Linked DNA regions of Prochlorococcus marinus str. MIT 0918. The protein of the gene in region 1 binds, or shares a complex with, the protein of each later gene. Links are inferred from orthologs where the notes say so. Each region holds a gene or a part of one and is shown in the gene's direction. Other genes may lie near its edges. The genes, in order: O5636_RS07890 and O5636_RS06660.

What was found.
Region 2: the proteins of O5636_RS07890 (region 1) and O5636_RS06660 are in contact, whole or in part, in a solved structure (PDB 8RP0), measured with the Escherichia coli proteins. The link is inferred for Prochlorococcus marinus str. MIT 0918 from one-to-one orthologs.

What each region holds. Positions count from the first base shown.
Region 1 is NZ_CP114780.1:1,453,266-1,459,281, forward strand. Bases 2,636-5,545 are described here. They hold O5636_RS07890 (anthranilate synthase component II), read left to right. Parts: upstream 2,636-3,748; coding sequence 3,749-4,342; downstream 4,343-5,545. Other genes in these bases: O5636_RS07875 (DUF3285 domain-containing protein), read left to right, coding at 2,636-2,684; ybeY (rRNA maturation RNase YbeY), read left to right, coding at 2,692-3,276; O5636_RS07885 (diacylglycerol kinase family protein), read left to right, coding at 3,273-3,734; O5636_RS07895 (MBL fold metallo-hydrolase), read left to right, coding at 4,426-5,106; O5636_RS07900 (pyridoxal phosphate-dependent aminotransferase), read right to left, coding at 5,087-5,545. Also shown: O5636_RS07855 (isochorismate synthase), read left to right, coding at 1-113; gshB (glutathione synthase), read right to left, coding at 86-1,012; grxC (glutaredoxin 3), read right to left, coding at 1,018-1,281; more of O5636_RS07875, read left to right, coding at 2,496-2,635; more of O5636_RS07900, read right to left, coding at 5,546-6,016. UniProt on the Escherichia coli protein: Part of a heterodimeric complex that catalyzes the two-step biosynthesis of 4-amino-4-deoxychorismate (ADC), a precursor of p-aminobenzoate (PABA) and tetrahydrofolate.
Region 2 is NZ_CP114780.1:1,209,840-1,215,915, forward strand. The notes cover bases 1,198-4,167. They hold O5636_RS06660 (anthranilate synthase component I family protein), read left to right. Parts: upstream 1,198-2,006; coding sequence 2,007-3,329; downstream 3,330-4,167. Other genes in these bases: O5636_RS06650 (7-carboxy-7-deazaguanine synthase QueE), read left to right, coding at 1,198-1,256; queC (7-cyano-7-deazaguanine synthase QueC), read left to right, coding at 1,323-1,994; O5636_RS06665 (aminotransferase class IV), read left to right, coding at 3,336-4,166; cobA (uroporphyrinogen-III C-methyltransferase), read right to left, coding at 4,163-4,167. Also shown: O5636_RS06645 (CTP synthase), read left to right, coding at 1-579; more of O5636_RS06650, read left to right, coding at 576-1,197; more of cobA, read right to left, coding at 4,168-4,948; O5636_RS06675 (anthranilate phosphoribosyltransferase family protein), read left to right, coding at 4,947-6,005; O5636_RS06680 (GNAT family N-acetyltransferase), read right to left, coding at 6,016-6,076. UniProt on the Escherichia coli protein: Part of a heterodimeric complex that catalyzes the two-step biosynthesis of 4-amino-4-deoxychorismate (ADC), a precursor of p-aminobenzoate (PABA) and tetrahydrofolate.

The sequences.
Region 1 (6,016 bases):
AAGGTTCTTCGGTAGAGGGAGAATTACAAGAAGTGGGGTTAAAACTTGCTGTGTTAGCTAATCAATTTGATCTTGGGTTACAAAATCAAGCAATATCTTTTAATAGGCATTGAATTACTTGATCGGCAAGAGGAATATTCATTAATCGTTCGACTTCTCTTATGCCTGTTGGACTTGTGACGTTTATTTCACTAAGCATTCCTCCAATTACATCAATCCCTACAAAAAATAGACCTTCATTTTTAAGAGAAGGGCCTAATTCATCACAAATGTTCTTTTCTCGAACTGTTAGCTCTGTAGCTTCAGCATTACCTCCTAAAGCAAGATTACTTCTAAAATCCCCGTATTTTGGTCTACGGTTTATCGCACCAAATGGATCCCCATTGACTAATAGAATTCGTTTATCGCCTTCAGTAACTTTAGGAAGAAATTTTTGCATCATTACAGGCATTTGTTCTTGAGTTGTGACTAGTTCAAGTAATGCATCAATGCCTTCTGCTGCATTAGCTACTCGAATCACACCTTGACCTCCTTTTCCACCTAAAGGCTTTAAAACTACTTCGCCTTGTTCTTTTGCAAAATCCTTTAATTCGTTGACCCTACTTGCTACCAATGTAGGGGCCATTAATTTGCTGAACCTTAGTGCCCCAAGCTTTTCATTCCATGCTCTAAGGGAAGAAGGTTTATTCAGAACTAATACTCCATCCCGTTCTGCTACTTCTAGTAAATGAGTTGCATATAAGAAAGCTTCATTAACAGGAGGGTCTTTGCGCATCCAAATGCAATCAAATGCATTTAAATCAAGATTCACTGGTTCTCCTAGAGTTATCCATGGATCAGGGATAATAGTTCTGGCTACAACTCTAGCTTTTGCTCCGATTGCTTGAAGGTCTGCAGGGGTGCATCCCCAAACCTCAATAGAAGCTCTATGAGCTGCTTCTATCAAGGCTGCAGTTGAATCTTTTGCAGGATTGATTAGCTCAATAGGATCAAGGACAAATAATTGTTTCATGGCATTTATTGATGCTGCTCAATTAGGGCATCTAATTCATTCGAGCCTTCAAGAGAATAAAGTTCATCACACCCTCCAATTCCTTGATTATTAATGAAGATTTGAGGCACTGTTGTGCGCCCACTAGCTCTCTCGGTCATTTTTTGGCGAGCTTCTTGGTTCCCATCTATTGGGAGCTCTTCATATTGAATGCCTTTACTATCAAGCAAAGCTTTTGCACGAATACAAAATGGACAATATTGCCAGGTGTAGATTTCAACTTTTGCCATAGTTAAGCAATAGGTTGCTGCTTATCCTAAGGATGGTTGGTAAAATTTAAAGTTAATAGTTGTTTTTTTATTTTTACTTGTGCAAGATCTTACTGATTTTAAGAAAACAATTTCTGTTTTAACTAAGCGTCTGAAGAATTCTCAAGACTGTCTTTGACGTACCTCGTTTAAATGCACTTCAACAAGATCTTGAGCAGATTGCTGCGCAACCTGAATTTTGGACTGATCAGCAGAAGGCGAAAAAACAGATGCGCCAACTTGATGAGGTTAAGGACCAATTAACTAAATTAGCCCAATGGCATAGTGCTATAGATGATGCTAACGCTTCTTTAGAGCTCTATGATCTTGAACCTGATGAGCAAATGCTGGGAGAGGCTAAAGTTGGACTGAATAAATTGCAAGCAGAACTTGATCTTTGGGAATTGGAGCGTTTGTTAAGTGGTCCTTATGATAAAGAAGGAGCAGTATTGGCTATAAATGCTGGTGCTGGAGGCACAGATGCTCAAGATTGGGCTCAGATGTTATTACGTATGTATACTCGATGGGCAGAAGGGCATGGAATGAAAGTAAAACTTACTGAACTTTCCGAAGGTGAAGAGGCCGGTATCAAAAGTGCAACAATTGAGATAGAAGGCAGATATGCTTATGGTTATTTGCAAAATGAGAAAGGAACCCATCGTTTGGTTCGGATTTCACCTTTTAATGCAAATGCAAAACGTCAGACAAGCTTTGCAGGCGTTGAAGTTATGCCACAATTAGATGATAATGTTCAGCTAGAGATTCCTGAAAAGGATTTAGAAATAACTACGAGTCGATCAGGTGGTGCTGGAGGACAAAATGTTAATAAAGTTGAGACAGCAGTGCGTATTCTTCATATCCCTACTGGGTTAGCTGTTCGTTGTACCCAAGAGAGATCTCAACTTCAAAATAAGGAAAAGGCGATGGCTTTATTAAAGGCAAAATTGATGATTATTGCACAAGAACAAAGAGCTGCAGAAATTGCAGATATAAGAGGTGACATAGTGGAAGCAGCATGGGGTAATCAAATTAGAAATTATGTTTTTCATCCTTATCAAATGGTTAAGGATTTACGTACTTCTAAAGAATCCAATGATGTTGAAGCTGTGATGAATGGGGATTTGGATTTATTTATTCAATCTCTCCTTTTACAAGGAATTGAGACTAAAAACAATCAAACTCATAATTAAATTTTAATGAACCACGATTCTTCTGAAACAACTTCTAATAAGAGAACCCCACCTCCAAGCTTTATTAAATTAGCCATGAAAAATATGGTTAGAAAGGGTGGCCAAAGTCTAATTCATTTTGGTTTTACAGCTATTGGTTTTATCGCTTTTATTGTATTTATAGCTGTTCTTGGAAGACCATCATTCCCTCACTAATATATTGATGACTAAGCCACTAATTTCAAAAGATTTTTTAGATGTGGATCTAGCATTTAAGGCTTACGAGTTAGATAATTTTACTGATGGACAAGATAGTAAAGGAGTCGACTGTTTAATCAACGTTGATTTTTGGACCTTGGAGTTTAAAAATTGGATTACGACTTTACGTCAGATTCCTTCAGTGATTGGCCCTAAGATAATTAGAGAACATAATTATTTTAGTATTGGTTTGGTATTTACTGATAACCTTTCCATTCAAAAATTGAATGCACAATGGCGTCATATTGATAAGCCCACAGATGTACTTTCATTCCCTGTGATTGATGAAAATATTATTTCTCCGTATGATCAATTTGTAGAGTTGGGTGACATCATTGTTTCAGTAGACATGGCGCAACAACAAGCAAAATTGCATGAGCATTCTTTCGTTTCAGAATTAAGATGGTTAGTAAGTCATGGTTTCTTACATTTGCTTGGATGGGACCATCCTTCCTCAAAAAGACTTAAAGAAATGTTGTGCCTTCAAGAAAAATTACTTGATACCAAGCTTTTACCGACGCTTGAAACATGTATTACATTTGATCAATGATTACATCTGATTCAAATTTAAATAAAGCTGATAAGGTTTCAGATATAGCTACTCAACGTGAGAAAATCTCAAGACGAGGTGCATGGGCGATTGCTAAAGATTTACCAGCGAGCTTTAAATATGCGGCTCAAGGTTTAGGATATGCTTTTTTGAGCCAACGAAACTTTCGTATTCATATTGTTATTGGTTTATTAGTTAGTATTTTCGCTGTTTGGTTGGAATTGCCAATTCACGATGTAGCTATCTTAGTTATTACCATTGCAACTGTTTTAGTCTTAGAATTAATAAATACATCTATAGAAGCAGTAGTTGACCTTGCAATTGGAAGACGTTTTCATCCTTTAGCTCGTATAGCTAAAGACTGTGCTGCAGCATCTGTTTTGGTAGCTTCGGTAGCTTCTTTTGTCATAGCACTTCTTTTGATTGCACCCTCGTTTTTAAAGAGAATTGGCTTTTAACATGGATTGATTTTATGCTTTTAGTTATTGACAATTACGATAGTTTTACTTTTAACCTTGTTCAGTATTTTGGAGAGTTATCGACAAAATACTCTGTTGCTCAAGATATCTTGGTGAAACGTAATGATGAAATCTCATTAATGGAAATACAATCATTATCACCTGATGCAGTGGTACTTTCTCCTGGCCCAGGAGATCCGAATCAATCAGGTATTTGTTTAGAGATTTTGAGTGAATTGTCCGGCTTGAAGCCTATTCTTGGTGTTTGTTTAGGGCATCAAGCAATTGCACAAACTTTTGGTGGCAAAGTTGTAAGAGCTAATGAGTTAATGCATGGAAAAACTTCCAAAGTTTTTCATAATGGTCAAGGGATTTTCAAAGGTATATCTGATCCACTTGTAGCAACTAGATATCATAGTTTAATAGCTGAAAAGAAATCATTACCACAATGTCTTGAGGTTACTGCATGGCTTGAAGATGGCACAATTATGGGTATTCGACATAGAAAATATCAGAATCTGTTTGGAGTTCAGTTCCACCCTGAAAGTGTTCTTACACAATCTGGTCATCACTTATTAAGTAACTTTTTAGGATTAGCAAAATCCTAAAATTTCTTTTTCTTTTTTGATTTATGATAGGTAAACTCTTGCTATTACGATCCATTTTTAAGCCAGTATGTTCTTTCTTAGTAATGACAACTACAGCGTTGACTTTACCAAGTATTGTGAAAGCTTTAGAAATTACAAGTTTTGGCCATAGTTCATTATTAATTAAGGGAGGAGGACATTCAGTTTTATTAAATCCATTTAAAGCTGTGGGGTGTGCGGAAGGTTTAGCCGAGCCCAATGTTCATGCAGATATTGTTCTTGCAAGTTCTGAGTTGGCAGATGAAGGACATTGGAATAAAAAAGGTGTATTTTTTGTCAAACCCGGTTCTTATAGGATTGGTCGTTTACGTTTGGAAGGCTTCTCTGCATTGCATGACCGTTTAGGGGGAAGGCGTTTTGGTTATGGTACATTTTGGCAATGGCAACAACAAGGAGTTAATATTACACATCTAGGAGGTATTGCTGGCCCTATTAACTATCAAGATAAGTTACTTTTAGGACGCCCTGATATTTTGGTTATCGGAGTGGGAGGTGGAGCTAAAGTATATAACGCTAAAGAAGCTGCAGCAGTGATTAATGAATTGAATCCAAAAATTGTTATACCAGTACAATATCTTCGAGGTAAAACACTTAAAAACTGTGATCAATCAGGTATTAAGCCATTCTTAGAAGCTACTAAAGGGATAGAAGTTCGTAATGTTGGTAAAACCTATAGTGTTCCAAGGAGTCTTCCTCAAAAGACCACTATTCATTTAATGCCTTAATATCGTCTGCTTGTAGATATGCTTTCCAAAAGCTTTTCATTTGACTAGTCGTTCCAATACTGACACGCAGAGAACCATTAAGAAGCGGTTTGTTTGCCATGCTTCTGACTAGTATCCCTGATGATTTTAGAGATGATTCTACGCTATTAACTGATCTGTTTGGCCAAAGCAAGAAATAATTACCGGCTTCTAGATGATGCTTTATATTGTGACTTTCTAATTGATCTTTTATCCATTCCCTAGCCTTGAGTACCTTTGCGACGTAATCATCGATGTATGCTTGATCTTTAAGAGCTGCAAATGCTGCAGTTACCGCAAAGCTATTAACATCATAAGGACCAGTGACACGATAAATACGATCAATTACTTCATGATGAGCTATGGCAAACCCTATGCGCAATCCTGCAAGTCCAGATGTTTTGGAAAGTGACCTTAGTACAACAATATTTGGGACTGCCTTGAAATTGATTGTTGACAAGACACTCTTTCCTAAGAATGCTTCATAGAGTTCATCAATGACTATTAGTGTTTGAGGAGATATTTTCGCTAATTCAATAATTTTCGTCGGAGATAAATGAGTGCCTGTTGGATTATTAGGGTTGCATATAATTAATATCTTCGGGTTATGTTTGATTAAAGATTGGTAGATTTTGTTAAAAGGAAAAGAAAATCTGTTGCCTTCATATGGAATTTGAATGGTTTCCATTCCTTGCATCGAAGCACAAGGTTGGTAGTAACCAAAAGTTGGTTGTGTTGTGAGAAATTTTTTCTTTTTATCTCCATAAGCATAAAAAATTGAATGGATTGCAGCATCAACGCCATTAAAGAGGCCTACCTCTTTAGGAGTAAGTAAATGACTTAGCCCTGAAGCGTTGAGGTTTTGAGAAACTGCTTCTTGCAAACCATCATA
Region 2 (6,076 bases), 240 kb from region 1 along the record:
AAAATTACTGCTATTAAATGGGCTAGAGAACAAAGAATCCCTTTTCTTGGTTTATGCCTAGGAATGCAATGTGCTGTCATCGAATGGGCTAGGAATGTTGCTGGCTTAGAGGGTGCAACTAGCTCGGAATTAGATCCCAACACGAAACATCCTGTTATTCACTTACTGCCAGAGCAACAAGATGTAATGGATCTAGGGGGAACAATGAGACTAGGTGTGTACCCTTGTCGACTCACCTCAAATACATTAGGGCAAAAGTTATATTCAGAAGAAGTTGTTTATGAGCGACATCGACATCGGTATGAATTTAATAACTCCTATAGAAATCTTTTTCTTGAATCTGGATACACTATTAGTGGAACATCTCCTGATGGTAGATTAATAGAGTTAATCGAATTAAAAACTCATCCATTTTTTACAGCATGTCAATACCATCCTGAATTCTTATCTAGGCCAGGAAAACCACACCCTTTATTTAAAGGGCTCATTAAAGCAGCTCAATTACGTTTGCCTAGCACACCACAAGAAGCATTAAAGCAATCAAATAATGCAATCAAAAGTTCGAGAGGCAATGAATGAGTTCTATACTTCCAGTTGTGGAGACATTTCATTCTCTGCAAGGAGAAGGATTGCATTTTGGAAAAAGCGCATTCTTTATCCGCCTAGGAGGGTGCACAGTAGGCTGTCCTTGGTGTGACACAAAAGAATCATGGCCTATCCGATCTCAAAAACAAATATCTACATCAGATCTTGCAAAAGAAGTAAAATTCGCCCAATCAAAAGGAGCAGAGTTTGTAGTTCTCACCGGAGGAGAACCGTTGCATCATAACCTAAACAAATTATGTAGAGAAATCAAAGCTCTTACAACTCGTAAAGAAAGCAATCCAATAGCAATACACCTAGAAACAAGTGGAGTTAATGCTATCTCCGGTGCAATCAATTGGATCACTCTTTCTCCAAAAATCCATTGTCATCCTAAAAAATCACTTCTTTTAGCATGTGACGAATTAAAAGTAGTCATTCATAGAAAAGAAGATCTAGCCTTTGCAGAAGAAATGGCAAAATTAGCCAAAAATGAAAAGCAAACAGCTTATCAAACAGTTACTTATAAAAAACAAGATATTCTCGAACCACATCTATTTCTTCAGCCTGGATGGAATAGCAAAGAAGGAACAAGACTTACAATTGAATATATTAAAAAACATCCTCAATGGAGACTCAGCCTTCAAACTCACAAATGGTTAGAGATTCTTTAATATTAGGGTTCTGCAACTATAGTTATCACTTGATTCAAAGTAATTAAAATTAGTATCCATAAATCAATGCAATTAATAACCAAACCTACAGCGATTACATTATTATCTGGAGGATTAGATTCTGCTACTGCTACTGCTATTGCTCTTGAAAAAGGTAACAATGTTATTGGCTTATCGTTTAATTATGGACAAAGGCATAAACGTGAATTAAAGGCTGCTCAAACACTCGCTAAACACTTTAAGTTATTAGAGCATCATATAATTGATATTAACTTATCAACTTGGGGCGGATCTTCTTTAACTGATCTCAAACAATCAATACCTCATCAAGGTGTTCAAAAAGGAGTTATTCCTAATACATACGTTCCTTGCAGAAATACTGTTTTTATAGCTATTGGTCTTAGTCTAGCTGAGGCTAAACAAGCAAATCAATTAGTACTTGGCATAAACGCAATGGATTACTCAGGCTATCCAGATTGTCGACCTGATTACCTAAAGCAATATCAAAATCTTGCAAATCTTGGAAGTAAAACTGGTAGGGAAGGTAAAGGAACTAAACTGTGGGCACCATTAATTCACTGGAATAAGCTTAAAATAATTCAAGAGGCTATAAGGCTTAGTGTACCTATTGAACAAACATGGAGTTGTTACAATGGTAGAGATAAAGAATGTGGAGTATGTGATAGTTGTCGAATACGCAATGATGCTCTTATGAAAGCCGGCTATTTAAATTTGTAGAGCATTAACTAAATGAGTAGTCTTCTAAGAGAACGTTGCAACTGGATTGATCCACTTATTGTTGCAAAAAAATTAGTGCAGCATTATGGAGAGCCTGGGCTAGTTTGGTTAGATAGTGATGGCAGTAAAAATGGGCGCTGGGTGATACTAGGTGCTGATCCAATTGAACATATTTGTAGCCATGGCTTGCCAAGCAGTTCACGCTCTCAAAACCCTTTTGAATTATTAAGAAAAATTGATTCAGGCCATTGGAGTGGTTGGCTGAGTTATGAAGCAGGCGCTTGGATTGAACCTAATAATCCTTGGAAACAAGACTCAATGGCTATGTTATGGATGGCCAGACACGATCCTATTTTCAAATTTGATTTATATAGGAATGAGCTATGGATAGAAGGAGTTGACCATACAAGATTTCTTACATTTTTGAACTTATTAAAAGATATATCCTCTAATGAATCACTAACCAATGCAACTAAATCTCAATCAATCCCAGAACAAAATTGGGAGTGGACAATGGATGAAAGTGAATATAGTAAAAAAGTAGCCATTCTAAAAAATTACATTAAAGAAGGAGATATCTTTCAAGCGAATCTCTCTACAAGCTGTATAACAAAAATACCTTTAAATCTTTCAGTTATTGATCTATTCCAAAAACTCAGAAATTATTGTCCTGCTCCATTTTCAGGTTTAGTTGTTGCAACAGGCAATGCGATTGGTGAAGCAGTAATATCTACATCACCTGAACGTTTCCTTAAGGTTTTACCAAATAAGGTAGTAGAAACTAGTCCAATCAAAGGTACAAGACCACGAAGTTCTAGTCCTCAAAAGGATGCTGACTTAGCCGCTGATTTAGTTAGTAGTATAAAAGATAGAGCAGAAAATATTATGATTGTAGATTTACTAAGAAATGATATAGGAAAAGTTTGCAAGCCAGGAACAATCAAGGTTACACAATTAGTTGGCTTAGAAAGTTATGCTCAAGTACACCATTTAACTTCCATTATTCAAGGAAAATTAAACCATAACAAAACATGGGTAGACCTTTTAGAATCATGTTGGCCAGGTGGGTCAATTACAGGTGCTCCAAAAATAAGAGCCTGCAAACGTTTATATGAAATGGAACCTATCGCAAGAGGACCATATTGTGGGTCTTTCTTACATCTAGATTGGAATGGTCAATTTGATAGCAATATTCTCATACGTTCTCTTTTGAAGGATCAATCCAACTTAAGAGTTCATGCTGGATGTGGCATTGTCGCTGATTCAGATCCCTCTAATGAAGCCGAAGAGTTGAATTGGAAACTAAAGCCTCTTATAAAAGCATTAGAACAATAATTTTTGATGAGCAATATTAGTTGGCTTGATGGTTATTGGCTTAGTGATTCTGAGGTTGAATTACCAATTAGAGATCGAGGAGTAACTTTAGGTGATGGTATCTTCGAAACGATTCTAATTCTCAAAGGCACACCTCAATTACTTACTAATCACCTACAACGTTGGACAAAAAGTTCAATTTTACTTGGAATGGAACCACCTCCAAAAGAAGAGACTTTAATTCCATTAATTAATGAAGCTATTATTCGTGCATCATTGTCGCAAAAAAATGGGGTTCTTAGACTTAACTGGAGTAGAGGTAGTAATCAGAATAGGGGTATTAATTATTTAAATAAAGATCATGAAGCACCTAATCATAGATTTTGGTTCGAACTTAATGAATACAATCCTTCGTTTACTCCAATCTCTACAAAAATTAGTTGTTATGAACGAAGAAATGCCAACAGCAGATTGAGTCAATGTAAGACTTTTTCCTATCTTCAATCTATTCAAGCTCGTAGTGAGTCTCAACTACATGGATATGATGATGCCTTACTATTAAGCACGAATGGTGAGCTCTCATGCGGAACTACTGCTAACATAATAATTCTTAGAAGAAATCAGTGGTTAACTCCACGAATGGAAAGTGGGTGCCTTCCTGGTGTCATGAGAGAACAAGGGTTAAAAAAAGGAATCATAAAAGAAGCAAAAATTTCACCTACACCTAAAAATGATGATCAATGGATATTAATTAATAGTCTGAGCTGCCATCCAATCACAAAAGTAAATAACATTGACCTCAAAAGGTATAACAATGTAGAAAAGCTGTGGCGAACATTATTAATAGTCAACCATTAAAAAGAAATAGGCATAGTAACATTTGCTGGTGGTGGTGCACATGAGGTTATTTGAAAATTAATTATCTCGCCAATGATCACTATTGATGGTGAAGTGAATTGCTGTTTTTCTACTTCCTTGACCAACATTTCTAAAGAAGTTGTTAAACACCTTTGTCCAATAACTGTAGCTTGTTGAATAACCGCTGATGGAGTCTTTGGAGAAAGACCAGCTAATAATAATTCATTGACGATATAACTCAGATTATGAACTCCCATATAAATCACCAAACTATGGCTTGCTTTTGCAAGAGACCTCCAATTAACAAGAGGGCGTTTTTTATCAATGCCCTCATGACCAGTAACAAAGGTAACTGAACTACCTGCAAGACGATGCGTAAGTGGAATACCGAAATACGTCGAGGCTGCCATACCAGAAGTAATCCCAGGAACAACTTCTACAGAAACTCCATGTTTTTTCAAATAAGCTGCCTCTTCTCCACCTCGACCAAAAACAAAAGGATCTCCACCTTTTAACCGAACCACAAAATGATTACTATGGGCTAACTCTAAAAGCAGTTTATTAGTCTTAAATTGAGGAGTCGAATGATGACCTTTTCTTTTTCCTACAAAAATGCACTTACATCCATCTTTTACTACTTCAAGAATTTCATGAGGAACTAAAGCATCATATACAAGAACATCGCATTGACTAAGCAGCCTATATGCCTTAACAGTTAACAAGTCAGGGTCTCCAGGGCCAGACCCTACTAAGTAAACAGTCCCTAGCTGCCGATCGTTCATGAACAAAACATCTGCCAATAAAGAACGCTTCAAAAGCTACTTACGCAAAATAGGTAGTGGAGAACACACTAGCCGAGGAATGACACGAGAAGAATCAGCAGATGCTCTCCAACTAATGCTTCAAGGTGATCCTAGTCCTGCTCAAATTGGAGCATTTATGATTGCTCACCGTATTAGACGGCCAGAACCAATAGAACTTGCTGGAATGATAGATACCTATAACAATCTAGGGCCAAAAATATATTCAGGCAAAAATAAATGCCGACCACTTTCATTTGGCATGCCATTTGATGGAAGAAATAAAACAGCACCCATATATCCATTAACCTCGTTATTACTAATAGATGCATCACAACCAGTTATTCTTCATGGTTCAGGAAGAATGCCTGTTAAGTATGGAATTACAACTCAAGAATTATTTAATGAACTTGGACTCAAACTAGGAGAGTTAAATATAAACAAAGTACAAGAAGGTTTTGATAAGTATGGTTTAGCATTTATCTATCAACCAAATCATTTTCCTATTGCAGATAGCCTTATTAACTATAGAGAAGAGATTGGTAAAAGACCTCCAATAGCTAGTATGGAATTAGTTTGGTCAGCTCACAGAGGTGAGCATATGATAATCTCAGGTTTTGTTCATTCGCCAACTGAAAAAAGACATGTCCAAGTATTTGATATTTTAAATGAAGAAAATTTTTTACTGATTAAAGGTTTAGAAGGAAGTATAGATATTCCAAGAAGTAGAACAATAATATCTACATTTTCTAAAATGAAAGAGAAGACACGTTTAAAACTTAATCCTGAAGAGTATTCACTTAAAGGGAAAGACTGTGATTTTATGAATCTAAACAAATGGCGATCTAGTTGTTTTGCAGCGATAGAAGATGGTACAGGACCTTTATATAAATCACTATTATGGAATGCAGGGATATATTTCTGGATTTCTGGATTAACAGCTAATATTTCTGAAGGCATACACAAAGCAGAGCAAGCTATCAAATCAGGTTCAGTAAAAAATACTCTGAACAAATTGATAGAGTGGGGTAAAGAATAAAGTTAGGAAATTAATAATTCAAGGATTTTTCCATCCGATATCGATCAAAAACAACTCCTGCAATTAAAATC